DNA from 2 places in the Pseudoflavonifractor intestinihominis genome. Region 1 is predicted to be linked to the other one. Evidence: riboswitches for the same ligand, from Rfam matches in the RefSeq annotation. Region 1 holds a riboswitch; the other holds the start of a gene.
The links. Region 1 has a riboswitch for cobalamin ahead of WMO64_RS06180 (ABC transporter ATP-binding protein). Riboswitches for the same ligand answer to the same signal wherever they lie in the genome.
Positions count from the first base shown of each region.

Region 2: another riboswitch for cobalamin. It lies ahead of WMO64_RS01670 (homing endonuclease associated repeat-containing protein); the one in region 1 lies ahead of WMO64_RS06180 (ABC transporter ATP-binding protein).

Region 1 covers NZ_JBBMFK010000007.1:134,924-142,351, reverse strand. The annotation lists gene WMO64_RS06195 (desulfoferrodoxin family protein) at 1-329, opposite strand, end outside; gene WMO64_RS06190 (hypothetical protein) at 560-958, shown strand; gene WMO64_RS06185 (SpoIIE family protein phosphatase) at 1,023-3,386, opposite strand; gene WMO64_RS06180 (ABC transporter ATP-binding protein) at 3,577-4,347, opposite strand; cobalamin riboswitch at 4,537-4,737, opposite strand; gene hemL (glutamate-1-semialdehyde 2,1-aminomutase) at 4,815-6,098, opposite strand; gene hemB (porphobilinogen synthase) at 6,098-7,081, opposite strand; gene cobA (uroporphyrinogen-III C-methyltransferase) at 7,153-7,428, opposite strand, start outside.
Region 2 covers NZ_JBBMFK010000002.1:65,694-73,121, reverse strand. The annotation lists gene WMO64_RS01675 (hypothetical protein) at 186-377, shown strand; cobalamin riboswitch at 1,109-1,333, shown strand; gene WMO64_RS01670 (homing endonuclease associated repeat-containing protein) at 1,426-2,394, shown strand; gene WMO64_RS01665 (ABC transporter substrate-binding protein) at 2,470-4,074, shown strand; gene WMO64_RS01660 (ABC transporter permease) at 4,156-5,109, shown strand; gene WMO64_RS01655 (ABC transporter permease) at 5,106-5,942, shown strand; gene WMO64_RS01650 (ABC transporter ATP-binding protein) at 5,945-6,886, shown strand; gene WMO64_RS01645 (ATP-binding cassette domain-containing protein) at 6,879-7,428, shown strand, end outside.

The DNA of each region.
Region 1 (7,428 bases):
CCGTCGGCGCTGAAGGTACGCAACTCCGGCTTGTCGCCGGGTTTGGGGAATTTCATGGTGACGGTGTCGCCGCTGACGGCGGCAATCAGGGGGATGTAGTGCTCGGGGAGCATGGGGTGCTCCACCCCGCCCACCTTGACGGTGACGGAGTAGCCGTGGCCGTGAGCGGTCTTCTCCACCACGGGGACGTGCTTCTCCAGGGCGCCGTCCGTGGTGTTGGGCACCAGCTCCTCCATCTTCTCTCCGCAGCAGAACAGGGGTACACCTTTGTCCACGACCTTGAATGCGATATTGCCGCAGTGCGCGCAGCGGTACAGCTTGAGCTCCATCTTATTTCCTCCTTTTTTGGTTACAGAATATCAGAGTTTGCCTTTTCATGCAACATCTGATATGCCTTCCTCCTTAACAGTAATGATTGCTGATATTAAGATATCAGATTGTACTCCAAAAAGCAAGCCTTTTCGAAAAAAATTTTTCCGCTTCTAAAATCTGTATTCCGGCGCATACTACGAGACGGATGGAGAACCCGCCAGAACAACAAATTTTCAGGAGGAATACGATGAAACGGACCTTTGCGCTCTTTGTTCTGGGCCTGACGGTGGCCCTTGGGGCAGCGGGCTGCTCGGCGGAGAAGATGCCCGACGTAACCCCCACGCCCACACCGATAATCACCCCGGATATGCCCAATGATACCCACAGCAGTGAAATGCCCTCGGCCAGCCCCTCCGACATGCCCGCTCCCTCGGCCAGTGACGGGGACTACTACTCCGACGAGAACGGCCATGTGGAGGGCGACGGCCAGACCGATATGGACAACGCCGGAGACTCCATGAAGGACGCGGTGGATGATGCGGGCGACGCCGCCAAGGACGTGATCGACGGCGCCGGCCGGGCGGTGGAGGACATCGGCAAGGGTGTCCAGGACATCGGAAAAGGCGTGGAGCGGACGGTAAAATAATCCCTCCGGCAGCCTGATACAGCAATGAGCCGCGCCGGAATGGCGCGGCTCATTTGCTTATATATCACGGCTCCTGCCGGGAAAAGCGGAGCACCAGGGCAGTGCGGTCGTCCGGGCCCACCTCCTTCCCGTCGCTCTCGTCGATGAGGGCACAGGCCAGATCCTTGGGGCTGTCCCCCTCAAAGGCGGAGAACATGTCCCGCAGCCACTGGTCTTCCCCGCCGCCGGCCACTCCGTCGCTGACCAGCAGTACCATGTCCCCCGGCTCCAGCTTCAGCGTGGTCACGTCGGGGGCGCCACCCTCCCCCGCCGACAGCCCGGCAGGCAGAGACGCGCCGGTGATCCGGGTCACAGCCTTTCCTTTTCGTACATAGGTGGGGGCCGCGCCGTATTTGTAGACCCACATGGAACCGGTGAACAGGTCCAGCCGCAGCAGGTCGATGGTGGTGAAGCCGCCGGCGTCCTCCCCCCGCAGGGCCAGGGCGGAGCTGATGGTCTTCAGGGCGGTCTCCGCCGGGATGCCCGCCCGGAGGAACTGCTCCAGCAGCCGCACCGCCAGGGAGGAGTCCTCCCCAGCCGCCGGGCCGCTGCCCATGCCATCGCACAGGAGCACGTACAGACTGCCGTCGTCCAGCTTGAACCAGGCCCCTGTGTCCCCGCTGACGGTCTGACCGTCCTTCTTCCGGGCGGCCACCCCCGCCACCGCCATAAAGGGCTCCGCCTGGGCAAACACCAGCTTGTTCAGCCGTTTTCCCTCCTCGTCTCCGGCGGCCCGGAGCGGCACCCCCGCCAGGGCGGAGAGCTTTTTCAGCTCCTCGGGGGTCCGCAGGCAGTCCAGTCCACGGCCCTCGATCTCCACCCGCAGGCGGCCCGCCTGGTCGTAAAAGGCGGCGGTCTCCCCCTCCAGGCCCAGGGCGGTGAGGTGCTGGCGGATGCGCTTCTCCCGCACCGGGTCGGGCACCAGCTCCCGGCCGAACTCCGCCGCCGCCGTCCCCAGCACCTCGGCCAGGGCACCGTACTCCCGGCACACGGCAGACCGGTTGTCCTTCAGGCGGGCGGCGTACTGCCGCCGGTAGAGCAGGCCCACCAGCTCCTCGTTGGCCGCCGCCAGAAAGGCGGAAAACCGGAGGCACCGGTTGGAGAAGTGGGGCGGAAAGTCCCCCGGTTCCCCCCGGCCCCGGTCCAGCATGGCGGGAAGGGCGTCGTTGAGGGCGTTGAAGGTGGTCACATAGTCCCGCTGCCAGCAGGCCGACTGGAGCGCGCACTTGCGGCACACCCGGTTGGCCGCCCGGTCGAAAATGGCGGCGGAGTCGTTGTCGTTGGGCGTCCCGCCGTTCAGGCTCTGCCGCAGGGACTCCTGCAGGGACCGGAAGGCCCCCGCCGCCCCGTCCAGCCGGTCCCGCAGGTACTCCTGGGCCTTGGCCGTGGTGTCCCGCCGCCGCTCGGACACCGACAGGGCCGCCGCCCACCGGAAGGCCCGCTGGGGCAGCATCAGGAAGAGGACCGAGGCAATAAAGACCTCGTAGAGGATGGCGATCTGAAAACCGTTGTCCCAGGTCCACAGCACCGCCACCGCGTTGGCAATAACGTAGGCCAGGGCGGCGAAGAGCTTGCCCTGCCGCCGGAACACGCCGGTGATGAGCCCGGCAAAGCCGAAGGCCATGCTGCAAAAGGGCGCGCCGCCGGAGGCCACGTCCATGGCCAGCCCTGCCGCCACGCCCGCCGCCGCTCCCACGCCGATGCCGCACTGATACCCCGCCACCATCACTGCCAGGGCGGCGGAAAACCGGCCCAGGGAGATGGTGCCGTCAAAGAGGGTGATCTTGCTCAGGGTGATGAGCACGGTGCCGCCCAGGATGAGAAAGCTCACCAGCTGCCGCACGGTCAGCTCGCCGCCCTCCTCCTTCCGCTTCCAGGGGGAAAAGGCCAGACGGTAGAAGTAGACCGCCCCGGCGGTGAGGATGAGCTCGGTGGCGAAAAAGATGGTGTCCACCGTCAGCCAGCCCCGCTTGGACAGGTACACAAAGCCGGTGACAAAGTTCATGGCCGCCGACACGGCGGGCATGAACCAGGTCCAGCGGTAGGCCTTCACGTCATAGAAGGCGAAGGACACGGAGAAGATCAGGATGGCCGCCGCCACATACCGCAGTCCCTGGGTAAAGCCCTGAAAGGAGAGGTACCCGAAGCAGGCCCCCAGCAGGGCGGAGAAGCCGTCCAGCCCGGAGCCGGAGGCCCCCACCATGGCCAGCCCGAAAGGTGCGCTGCCGCCGAAGATCTCCGCCCCCGACAGCATGGCCCCCAGCAGGAACCGGATCGCGCACTCCGCCGTGCGCACCAGCGCCGGGGCACGGAGCACCAGACGGCCTGTGTCCCGCATCTCCTCCCTGGCCCGGGCGGCCCGGGTCTTCAGCTTTTCCTTCGTCGCCATGTTCCGCACGTCTCCTTTTTCCTCCCGGCTTGTCCCACCGGGAGGTGCATCGGAGACAGTATAATCCATTATATGGAAAAACTTAGTCGGAATCAGACGCGCCTTCAAAGAATCAAAGTACAAAAAAGCGCCGTTCTCCCCATTATATCTATAGAAAGCGGCGCTTTCTGTCACAAATTCCTGGAAATTCTCAGCGCCGTCCCAAAGGCCGGAAGAGAATGTGGAGCACGCCGTCACGGTCAGCGAGCGCCTGAGCGTCCACCTGGTAGACCGCGCGGATCACCTCCTCGGTGAGCACCTCCCGGGGCGTCCCTTCCGCCACCACCCGGCCGTCCTTGACCGCGTACAGCCTGTCGCAGTACATGGCGGCAATGTTCAGATCTTGAATGGCGGCCAGCACCGTCTTTCCCAGGCCCTTCACCAGGTCCATCAGCTCCATCTGGCGCCTGACGTCCAGGCGGCCGGTGGGCTCGTCCAGCAACAGGCAGGGGGTCTGCTGGGCCAGGGCGCGGGCCAGGATGATCCGCTGCTGCTCTCCCCCGGACAGGGTGGAGAACCTGCGCTCCTCACATCCCGCCATACCCACGGCGGCGATGGCCTCCCGGACGATGGGGCCGTCCTCCCCGGCGTCTTTTCGGAGAAATCCCCCGCGGAGCCCGCGGCCCATGGAAACCACCTCCCCCACCGTGAAGTCAAAGCTGCATCCGTCGTTCCGGGCCACCACGCCCAACTTCCGGGCCCACTCCCGGGGAGGCCAGTCCGCCGCCGGCCGTCCGTCCAGGTACACCGCCCCGGCGGCGGGCGTGAGGATCTGGCCGATGCAGCGGAGCAGAGCGCTTTTTCCGCTGCCGTTGGGGCCGATGATGCCCACAAACTGGCCGTCCTCCGCCGTGATGTCCAGGCCCCTCAGGATTTCCCTTCCCCCCAGCTGGACCCGCAGGTCCTGCGCCGTAATCTTCATCCTTCCCACCTCCAAAGCCGTAGTTTCTGTACGCGGGCCCATAAAACAGCCCCACGACCTCCGCCCGCTCCCCTGCCGCCAAATGCCCGAGAAACAAAGACGCCTGCTTTTTCAAAAAGCAGGCGTCTTTGTTTTGGACAAGGTCCCCCCTTGTCCAAAGCTCAGACGGGTTACTTTCTGCGGAAGATCCCCCATCGTTCCTATCAAGCAGGTTTCCTGGCTTACGGCTCCTCACGTCCCGCGCCTTCTCGCCGGCATACGCCCGGCAATGGCCTGGGAGATCTCCTCCCCGCGGTCTGCTCCCCGAATACAGTGACCGGATCGCTCGGGATTCTCACCCGATTCCCTTTCACCTCATCCATGATGAGCACTTGATAAGTACACAGTATTCCATTATCCGGGCAAAATCCCCGGCTCTCATTCCATACAGGTTCCCCTGACTATTCTCCCCTGTCCGGGGAAAGGACTCAGGCCAGGCTGCCCAGCACGGCCCCGGCGGCCTCCAGCGTGCGGCTCAGGTCCTCATGGCTGTGGGCGGCAGAGACGAACATGGCCTCGAACTGGGCGGGGGCCAGATAGATGCCCCGCTCCAGCATGCCGGCGAAATACCGGGCGTACATGGCCACGTCGCTGCCCTTGGCGTCGGTAAAGCTGTTCACGTCGGTAGGGGTGAAGAAGGGGGCCAGCAGGGAGCCCACCTGGTTGATATGCACCGGCGCGCCGGTGCGCTCCGCCGCCTCCCGCAGGCCGCCGGCCAGCAGAGCGGCGTAGTCCCCGATCTGGGTATACACCTCCGGGTGGTCCTTCAGATAGCGCAGCTGGGCCAGGCCCGCGGCCATGGCCACCGGGTTGCCGCTGAGGGTGCCCGCCTGGTAGACCGGGCCGCAGGGGGCCACCTGCTCCATCATCTGCCGGCTGGCGCAGTAGGCGCCCACGGGCATGCCGCCGCCGATGATCTTGCCGAAGGTGACAATGTCCGCCTTCACGCCGTAGTAGGCCTGGGCGCCGCCCAGGGCCAGGCGGAAGCCGGTGATGACCTCGTCAAAGATGAGCAGAGCGCCGTACTTGTCGCACAGGGTCCGCAGGCCCTCCAGGAAGCCGGGGGCGGGGCCCACCACGCCCATGTTGGCGGCCACAGGCTCCACGATGACGGCGGCCACCTGGCCGGGGTTCTGCTCCAGCAGGGTCTCCACGCTCTTCAGGTCGTTGAACTGGGCGGTGAGGGTGTCCTGCACCACCACCTCCGGCACACCCGCGGAGGTGGGATGTCCCCCCGCCAGGGCGGAGGAGCCGGCCCCCACCAGAAGGCAGTCGGAATGGCCGTGGTAGCAGCCCTCGAACTTGATGAGCTTGTCCCGGCCGGTGACGCCCCGGGCCAGCCGCAGGGCGGACATGACCGCCTCGGTGCCCGAGTTGACCATGCGCACCATCTCGATGTTGGGCACCAGCTCCACCATCAGCTCGGCGATCTCCACCTCACGGGCGGTGGGCGCGCCGAAGGACAGGCCGTCCTTCACCGCCTTCTCCACCGCCTCCCGGATGACCGGGTGGTTGTGGCCCAGGATCATGGGGCCCCAGGAACCCACATAGTCCACATACTTTCTGCCGTCCTCGTCCCAGAGGTAGGCGCCGTCGGCCCGGGTGATAAACCGGGGGGCCATGCCCACGGCCCGGAAGGCCCGCACCGGGGAGTTGACCCCGCCGGGCAGCACACGCTTCGCCTCTTCAAAGAGCTGTTCGCTGCGGTCCATCAGCCGATATCCCCTTTCTTCATGGCCTGGGCCAGTTCCTTGGCGTAGTAGGTGATGAGGATGTCCGCCCCGGCCCGGAACACGGAGACGGCGCTCTCGCACATGATGCGGTACTCGTCAATGAGCCCGGCGGCGGCAGCGGCCTTCACCATGGCGTACTCGCCGGACACGGAATAGGCCGCCATGGGCAGGTCAAAGGCGTCCTTGCACTCCCGGATCACGTCCAGGTAGGCCAAGGCGGGCTTGACCATCAGGATGTCGGCACCCTCGTCCACGTCCAGGGCGCACTCCTTGATGGCCTCCCGGCGGTTGTGGGGGTCCATCTGGTAGCCCTTCCGGTCGCCGAAGGAGGGCGCGGAGCCCGCCGCCTCGCGGAAGGGGCCGTAGAAGGCGGAGGCGTACTTGGCGGAGTAGGACATGATGGGCACATTCTTGTACCCGGCCCCGTCCAGAGCGGTCCGGATGGCGCCGATGCGGCCGTCCATCATGTCGCTGGGGGCCACCATATCCGCCCCGGCCTGGGCGTGGGAGAGGGCGATCTTGGCGATCATCTCCAGGGTCTTGTCGTTGTCCACCTCGTGGCCGCAGAGGATACCGCAGTGGCCGTGGTCGGTGTACTCGCACATGCACACGTCGGTGACCACATAAAAGTCGGGGAACTCCTTCTTGATGGCCCGGATGGCCTCCTGCACCACGCCGTTCTCCACCCAGGCGGAGGTGCCCACGGCGTCCTTGCTGGCGGGCAGGCCGAAGAGGATGCACCGGCCCACGCCGGCGTCCAGGCACTCCTGCACCGCCTCGCCCACGGTGTCCAGACCGTAGTGGTACTGGCCCTCCAGGGCGGGGATGGGGCGGCGGCCCTTCAGGGTCTCGTCCACAAAGATGGGGTAGATCAGGCTGTCGGGGGACATGCGGGTCTCCCGGCACATCCGCCGGATGCTGTCATTCCCGCGCAGACGGCGGGGGCGTTGAATGAGTTCCATCATGCTGCTTCCTTTCAGTGGGCGGGGGTTCCGCCCGGATTGGTCCCTTAGCGCAGGCCCGGACCAGGGCCTTAAAACATGCTGCTGATTTTCTCCACCATGGCGTCGATGGTGGCCCGCTGGGCCACCACCACGGGGATGCCGTGGGCTCTGGCCTGGGCGGCGGTCTGCTCCCCGATGCACACGCCGGTGATGCGGTCAAAGGGGAAGTCCTCCCCCACGGTGGACACAAAGCCCTTCACCGTGGAGGCGCTGGTGAAGGTGACCAGGGTGCCCTCCTCCGCCAGCAGCCGGTCCCGCAGCTCCTCAGAGCGGGGATTGTCGTACAGCGTGCGGTAGACGGCAAT
Region 2 (7,428 bases), on a different contig from region 1:
ACAACATTGTTTGATAGCTGCTTCGTGTTTCATTTTTGAAGAATTATATACAAGGCTGCGGTGTTGGAAAAGATTACAGATATATCTGGCCTTTTAGAATAGCGAGCTGTGATGTAGTATCGTTTCAGCAACCAATACCGCAGTTCAGATTAAAAGGATAAGTGTTAAAGAGGGAGGTGAATGTTATGTCAGATGCCAAACCTACCTTTGCTGCAGATATGAGGGATTATGATCGGATACAAGCTACCATGCATTTGATGGACGAACTTGCCAAGGGACGGATGTCAGGCGAAGAGAAGGGCTGGCTTACATCGGAGGATCTAAGGAAGCATTTTAGATCTAAGGCAAATGATCCTAAGTTATCCGACGTTGAATAAAATAACGGATAAGGAACAGGCCCAGTTTACGCATCACTCAGAATAAACTTTCTGGGCGTCGGGTATAATCCACGTTGCCGCAGTCGGCGCCACAGTTCAACTATACCCAGGTCCGGATTACACCGGCGTATATCGCGGATCAATTTCAACTCCGCCTCCGTATGCTGGTTGGGGTGGCCTTGGGGCCGCCGGATGCTACACTTCCATCCCAGAGGGCCTTCCAGAAGTAGATGTACGACCGGCTCTTGTTGTATTTCCGGCTGGCGGGCCTGATGACGCATTTCTCTGTGTATTTCATCAGAGATTGCCGGTATGCCATGTCCTGTGTTATATCTTGCTCATGAAGAAAATGGCCCCCTTTCGTTAAGCTATTGTGTCGCAACTCAACTTTAATCGATGAGGCCGTATCCTTTATTCCTTTTTTATTCAGCTGTCCAACATATATTATACTCCTACACAAAATAAAAGATAAAAGGAAAACATGTAACCGCGCTTGCAATATGCAGACAAATGAAGTATAATGAACAAAACTAAATATGAGACAGATACGATGAGAAACTTGTTTCTGAACAGGTGCTCTTTATCACAAGCCGGTGGGAATCCGGCGCGGAAGACCGTATTCGTCGAAGGACGTCAGCCGGCAGTGATCGTACATGATTAGCACCTTTTGGAACTCGTAGCCTGTTTTATATCATTGCGGCCTTTCCAGAGGGGAAGGGCCGCTTTTTTCTTTGGACAATCCAGCTTTTTGTGGCCCCTCGGCAACAGAGGGGCTGAACAAGGGAATCGGGTGAGAATCCCGGACGGTAACCGCCGCTGTATGCGTGATGTCCGCTGCTCGTCACCAAACGTGAGCCATTGGGGACGTACCCTGAGAAGGCAGAGCATGTCGGCGAAGGCAGGAAGTTCCTGCCCCAAGCGCAAGTCAGAAGACCTACAAAAAGAGACTCCGCCAGGTACGGGACGCCGTGCCTGGCAGCTGCGCGCACAGAAAAACGGCTGTGGACATCATGTCCGCAGCCGTTTTTTGCGGAGAAGGGGAGCGTATATGGAGAAACACAATAGCATGGACGGGCGGAAGGCACGGCTGATGGACCTTTTCTTACAGGAGGGGCCCCTGAGCCCGGCGGAGGAGGCCCTGTGTGGGGGCTGGACCCTGGACAGGGAGGAGGGGGCGGAGCTCTGCGCCGCCTTCACCGATGAGGAGCTGCTGGGCCTGCTGCGGGAGACCGCAGAGCGGCTGGGGCACTCCCCGGCCCAGGGGGAGGTCCACTGGCTTCTGAAGGACTATCTCCGCAGCCGGTTCCGGAACTGGCCGGGCGCCCTGCGGGCCGCCGGTCTGAGCCGCGCCGCGGGACAGGGCGGACTCCCGCCGGAGCGGGCCGCCCAGCAGGAGCGGGAGGTCCGGCAGCTGCTGGACAAGGTGGCGGCGGCGGCCAAGGCCCTGGGGCGGCTCCCTCACCCGTCAGACCTGCCCGAAGTAGGGCGCCGGCTGAGCAAGCGTTACCAGACCTGGAATCAGGTGCTGGCCGCTGCCAGCGCGGACCAGGCCGTGGCCGCCGGCCTGCGGAAGTTTGACGACCTGAGCCCAGCGGACAGGCAGCAGCTGGACCGGCTGGGGGCGCTGGCCCAGAGGCTCAACCGGGCCCCCCTGCGCAGCGAGGTGGACCCGGAGCTGCGGAGTGCCCTGGTGCGCCGCTTTGGCTCCTGGCGGAACGCCCTCTACCAGATCGGCCTGGAGCCGGTACAGCGGATCACCCCCTTTGTCAACGCCCCCCTGACCAGGGGGCAGGACCGGGCCCGGGCCGCCCACAGGGGGGACCTCTACGACTGCCACTACCGGCTGCTGCGGCCGGACCGGGAGACGGCGGCGGACCTGGCCTTTCTCCGGCAGTTGGCCGACCGGCTGGGCCGCCCGCCCCGCCGCCGGGAGGTGCCCCCCGAGATCCGCAGGCGGCTGCAGGAGGCCTGCGGCTCCTGGTCCAACGCCCTGTTCCAGCTGGGACTGGAGGGGTAGCTTTATTCCGGGAACTCCGCACAGCTCCGCTGTGCGTTTCCATCCATATGATCGCTGAAGAAAGGGAGAGTATTGATGAAGAAAAAACCGCTGTTATCCGCACTGCTGGCCGCCGTGCTGGCCCTGTCTCTCACCGCCTGCGGCGGGACCTCCGCCCCCGCCGGGTCCGGGACCCCCGCCGGCTCCGAACCCCCCGCCGCCTCGGTGGACCAGACCCGGGAGATCGTCTTTGCCGCCTCCCGTGACCAGTGCCCCGGTGAGCAGGACGCCTACTACGCCTCCATGTCCCTGGGGGTATGGGAGCCCCTGATTACCAAGGACGAGCACGGCAAGCCCGCCCCCGCCCTGGCCACCGAATGGGAGCACAACGAGGACTCCACTGTGTGGACCTTCCACCTGCGGGAGGGGGTCACCTTTTCCAACGGCACCCCCTTCAACGCCGACATCGTGCTGGCCAACTTCGACCGCATGAAGAAGGGGCCCTTCGAGTCCTCCTTCTATGGCCTGAACATCGACACCATCTATCCCGGCCTGGTCTCCTATGAGAAGACCGACGACTACACCGTGGTGCTCACCCTCTCCGAGGGCCAGCCCCTGCTGGATTACACCATGGTCAACTACGGCTCTGCCATCTTTGAGCCCTCCTGCTTCGCTGAGGACGGCACCTTCAGCGGCTTCCCCATCGGCACCGGCCCCTATGTGGTGACGGAAAACGTGCTGGGCCAGTACTGCGTGATTGAGCGCAACGACAACTACTGGGGCACCCCCGGCATCGCCCAGACCTTCCGCTTCAAAGTCATCCCCGACGCCGAGACCCGCTATACCGCCCTGCGGGCCGGTGAGGTCCAGGGCCTGTGCGATCTGGGCGCCATCTCGCCCGCCCAGGCCGCGGAGATCGACGGCGACCTGGCCTACAACGTCTCCGTGGGCGATTCCGGCATCACCCACTTCCTCAACGTCAACGGCGGGGCCTTCCCCTTCAACGACGTGCAGATGCGGGAGGGCCTGTCCCTGCTGCTGGACCGACAGACCATCATCGACAGCTTCTACAACGGCTACGGCATCGCCGCCGGAGGCTTCCTGAACTACACCTCCCCCTTCTATGAGGAGCAGCCTGTCCAACACGACCCGGAGAAGGGGGCCCAGCTCATCCGCGAGGTGGTGGGGGACCAGGCGGTGGAGCTGCGGTTCCTGCTGCCCGGCGTGGACGCCAACCGCTACCCCTATCAGGAGGAGGCCGAATACATCCAGGCCCTGCTGGAGAACATCGAGGGCACCAACATCAAGGTCAATATCCAGCAGATGGACTGGGGCCCCTGCAAGGACGAGATGAAGGCGGGCAACTACAGCATGTGCCTGAAAATCCAGGGCCTGCCCTCCGCCAACCCATTCTCCCTGTTCAAGGGCTTTTTGTACAGCGAAGGCAGCACCAATATCAACTACGGCCTGGGCTACCATAACGACCACGTGGATGAACTCATTGAGGAGGCGTCCACCTGCCTGGACGCCGACCGGCTGACGGCCATCTACAAGGAGCTCCAGGAGATCTCCGCCGAGGACTTCCCCAACATCCCCGTGCTTTACTCCCAGGAGGTGGTGGCCTCCTCCAGCGACATCACCGGCTATCAGGCCACGGTCTACGGCCTCACCGGCTTCACCCAGGTATGCTGGGCCAAGTGACCCATACGCAAAAAACAAGCCCCCGTCCCACGGCGGGGGCTTGTTTTCCATACCTGATGCACACTGTAAAGGGGGTGGACCATGACCATTCTGAAGTACATTGGTCGCAGGCTGCTGGTGCTCATTCCGGTGCTGGTGGGCATCTCCCTGGCGGCCTTCCTGCTGGGGCGGCTCGCCCCCGGCGATCCGGTGGACGACGCCCTGTTCCGCATCGGCATCGAATTTCCCACGGAGGCTGACCGGGCGGCCATGCGCACCGAGCTGGGGCTGGACAAACCTCTGCCCGCCCAGTATCTGGACTGGCTGAACAACGTGCTCCACGGCGACCTGGGCCAGTCCTACACCGGAAACAAGGACATCGCCAGTGAGCTGCTCACCCGCCTACCCATTACCCTGAAGGTCTCCCTGGCCGCCATGCTGGTGGCGGTGGCCTTTGGCGTGGGGGGCGGCGTGCTCATGGCGGCCTGCCACGGCACATGGCTGGATGCCGTGCTCAAGGGGCTGTCCACGCTGTTGCTGTCGGTGCCCGGCTTCTGGCTGGCCCTGTTTCTCATCACCCTGTTTGCCGAGTGGCTCCACCTGCTGCCCACCAGCGGCCTGGACCGGGGGCTGGCCTCCCTGGTACTGCCTGCGGTGGCCCTGTCCGCGGCAAATGTGGGTTCCACCTCCCGGTTCACCCGGGGGAACATCCTTGCTCAGCTGGGAGAACAGTATATCGTGGTGGCCAACGCCAAGGGACTGTCTCAGCGGGCGGTGATGGTGGGGCACGCCTTCCGCAACTCTCTGGTGCCCATCATCACCTTGATGGGCAACTATTTCGGCGGGATTTTGGGAGGGAGCACCATCATCGAAAACATCTTTGCCATCCCCGGTCTGGGCAGCTATGTGCTCTCCGCCATCCAGAACCGGGACTACCCGGTGATCCAGGGCTACGTGCTCATCACCGGCACCACCTTTGTGCTCATCACGCTGGCCATTGACCTGCTCTATCTGGCGGTCAATCCCAAAATCCGTCTGCAGGGGGGAGAGGCATGACAAGGCGCAGAAAGCAGAAGATCCAGCTGGCGGCCGTCTGTTTCATCTTGGCGGCCATCGTTCTCATGACCATCTTTGCCCCCTGGCTGGCCCCCTACGATCCCCTGGAGGTGCATATGGAACTCCGGCTGCTGCCCCCCTGCTGGGCCCACCCCCTGGGCACCGACGCCCTGGGCCGGGACGTGCTCAGCCGGGTCATTTACGGCGGCAGAGCCTCGCTGCTGCTGGCTGTGGTGGCCACGGCCTGTTCCATGTGTATGGGACTGGCGGTGGGCGTGGCCGCGGGCTACTGCGGCGGGGTGGTGGACGGCGCCATCACCGCCGTCTCCAACATCTTTCAGGGCCTGCCCGGCATGGTGCTGATGATCGCCCTGGTGGGGGTCATGGAGCGGGGCAACAAAAGCATCATCCTGGCCCTGGTCATCACCTCCTGGGTGGGTTTCTCCCGCCTGGTGCGGGGGGAGGTTCTAAAGGTTAAAAGCGAGCTGTATGTGGAGAGCATGCGCTGTCTGGGGGCGGGGCACCTGCGCATCATTCTCCGCCACGTGCTGCCCAATATCCGCACCAACATCATCATCCTGTTTACCACCCGGATCGGACGGGTGGTGTTGTCGGTGGCAGGCCTGAGCTATCTGGGCCTGGGCATCCAGCCCCCCACCCCGGACTGGGGCGAGATGGTCAGCGGCACCGCCCGCCGGTATTTCCGCAGCGCTCCCCACCTGCTGTGGGCGCCGGGTATCTGCATCATCCTGCTTACCCTGTCGGTCAATCTGTTGGGGGATCTGCTGCGGGACAGGATGGACGTCAAACAGGATTCGGTGAAGGAGCTGTGAGCATGGTACCTGATATTGAAATCCAGAACCTGTCGGTGTGCTTTGACACCGCCCGGGGGCCGGTCTATGCCGTCCGGGACCTGTCCACCACCTTCTGGGCCGGGCGCATCTCCGGGGTCATCGGGGAGAGCGGCAGCGGGAAGAGCGTCATGGGCATGTCCCTGCTGCGGCTGTTGCCCAATACCGCCCGGGTGACGGGCAAGTGCTTCTTCGGTCAGGAGGAGCTCTACTCCATGCCCCTGCGGCAGCTGCGCAAGCTGCGGGGGGCGGCCATCGGCCTCATCCCCCAGAACCCCAATGCGTCTCTGGACCCGGTGATGAAGCTGGGCCGCCAGCTCACCGAGTCCATCACCACCCACGGGCGGCGGAACCGGAGAGAGGCAAACCGGCAGGCGGCAGAAATGCTGCGCCGGTTCGGGTTTGAGGACCCGGAGCGCATCCTGGGGCAGTATCCCTTTCAGATGAGCGGCGGCATGAATCAGCGGCTGGTATCCGCCCTGGGACTGGCCTGCCGCCCGGGCTGGGTCATCGCCGACGAACCCACCAAGGGCCTGGACGCGGTCATCCGCAATCAGGTCTATTCCGTCCTGCGCCAGATCTATACTGAGTACCACAGCAGCATGATCGTCATTACCCACGACCTGTCTCTGGCCCGCCGGTTGTGCGACGATATCCGGGTGCTCTACATGGGGCAGATCATTGAGCAGGGGACGGCGGAGGAGGTGATGGACCGGCCCAGGCACCCCTATACGGCGGGGCTGATCCACGCCCTGCCCAGCCGGGGCATGGTGCCCATACCGCCCCCGGACCCCAGGCGGCTGGAGCACACCGGCTGTCCCTTCTATCCCCGCTGCCGCCAGGCGGGGGAGCGGTGTGGCCGGGAGAAGCCGGGAGACTATCCGCTGCCTGAAGGCGGGAAGGTGAGGTGCTTTCTCTATGCGTAACGTGCTGGAGCTGGAAAAGGTCAGCCGGGTCTTTTCCAGCGGTGTATTTCGGACCCGCACCATCCGGGCGGTGGATGAGGTGAGCTTCGCCCTGGAGAAAGGGAGGACCTTCGGGCTGGTGGGCAACAGCGGCTGCGGGAAGACCACCCTATCCCGTATGATCACCCGGGTGCTCAGACCCACCAGCGGGCGCATCTGCTTTGAGGAAAGGGATGTGGCCGCCTTTGACCGCAGACAGCGCAAAACCTATCACCGCCGCGTGCAGGTGATCTTTCAGAATCCGGAGGGCTCGCTGGACCCCTCCATGCGGATCATGGACAGCCTGCTGGAGGTCATGGCCATCCACCATCTGGGGGCGGGAAAAGAGGACCGCATGGACAAAATCCAGACGGCGCTCAGACAGGTGGGACTACCCGATTACCTGCTCTCCCGCTATCCCCACCAGATCAGCGGGGGAGAGGGCCAGCGGCTGGTGATCTGCCGGGCCCTGCTGCTGGAGCCCGAGGTGCTGCTGCTGGACGAGCCCACCTCCATGCTGGACG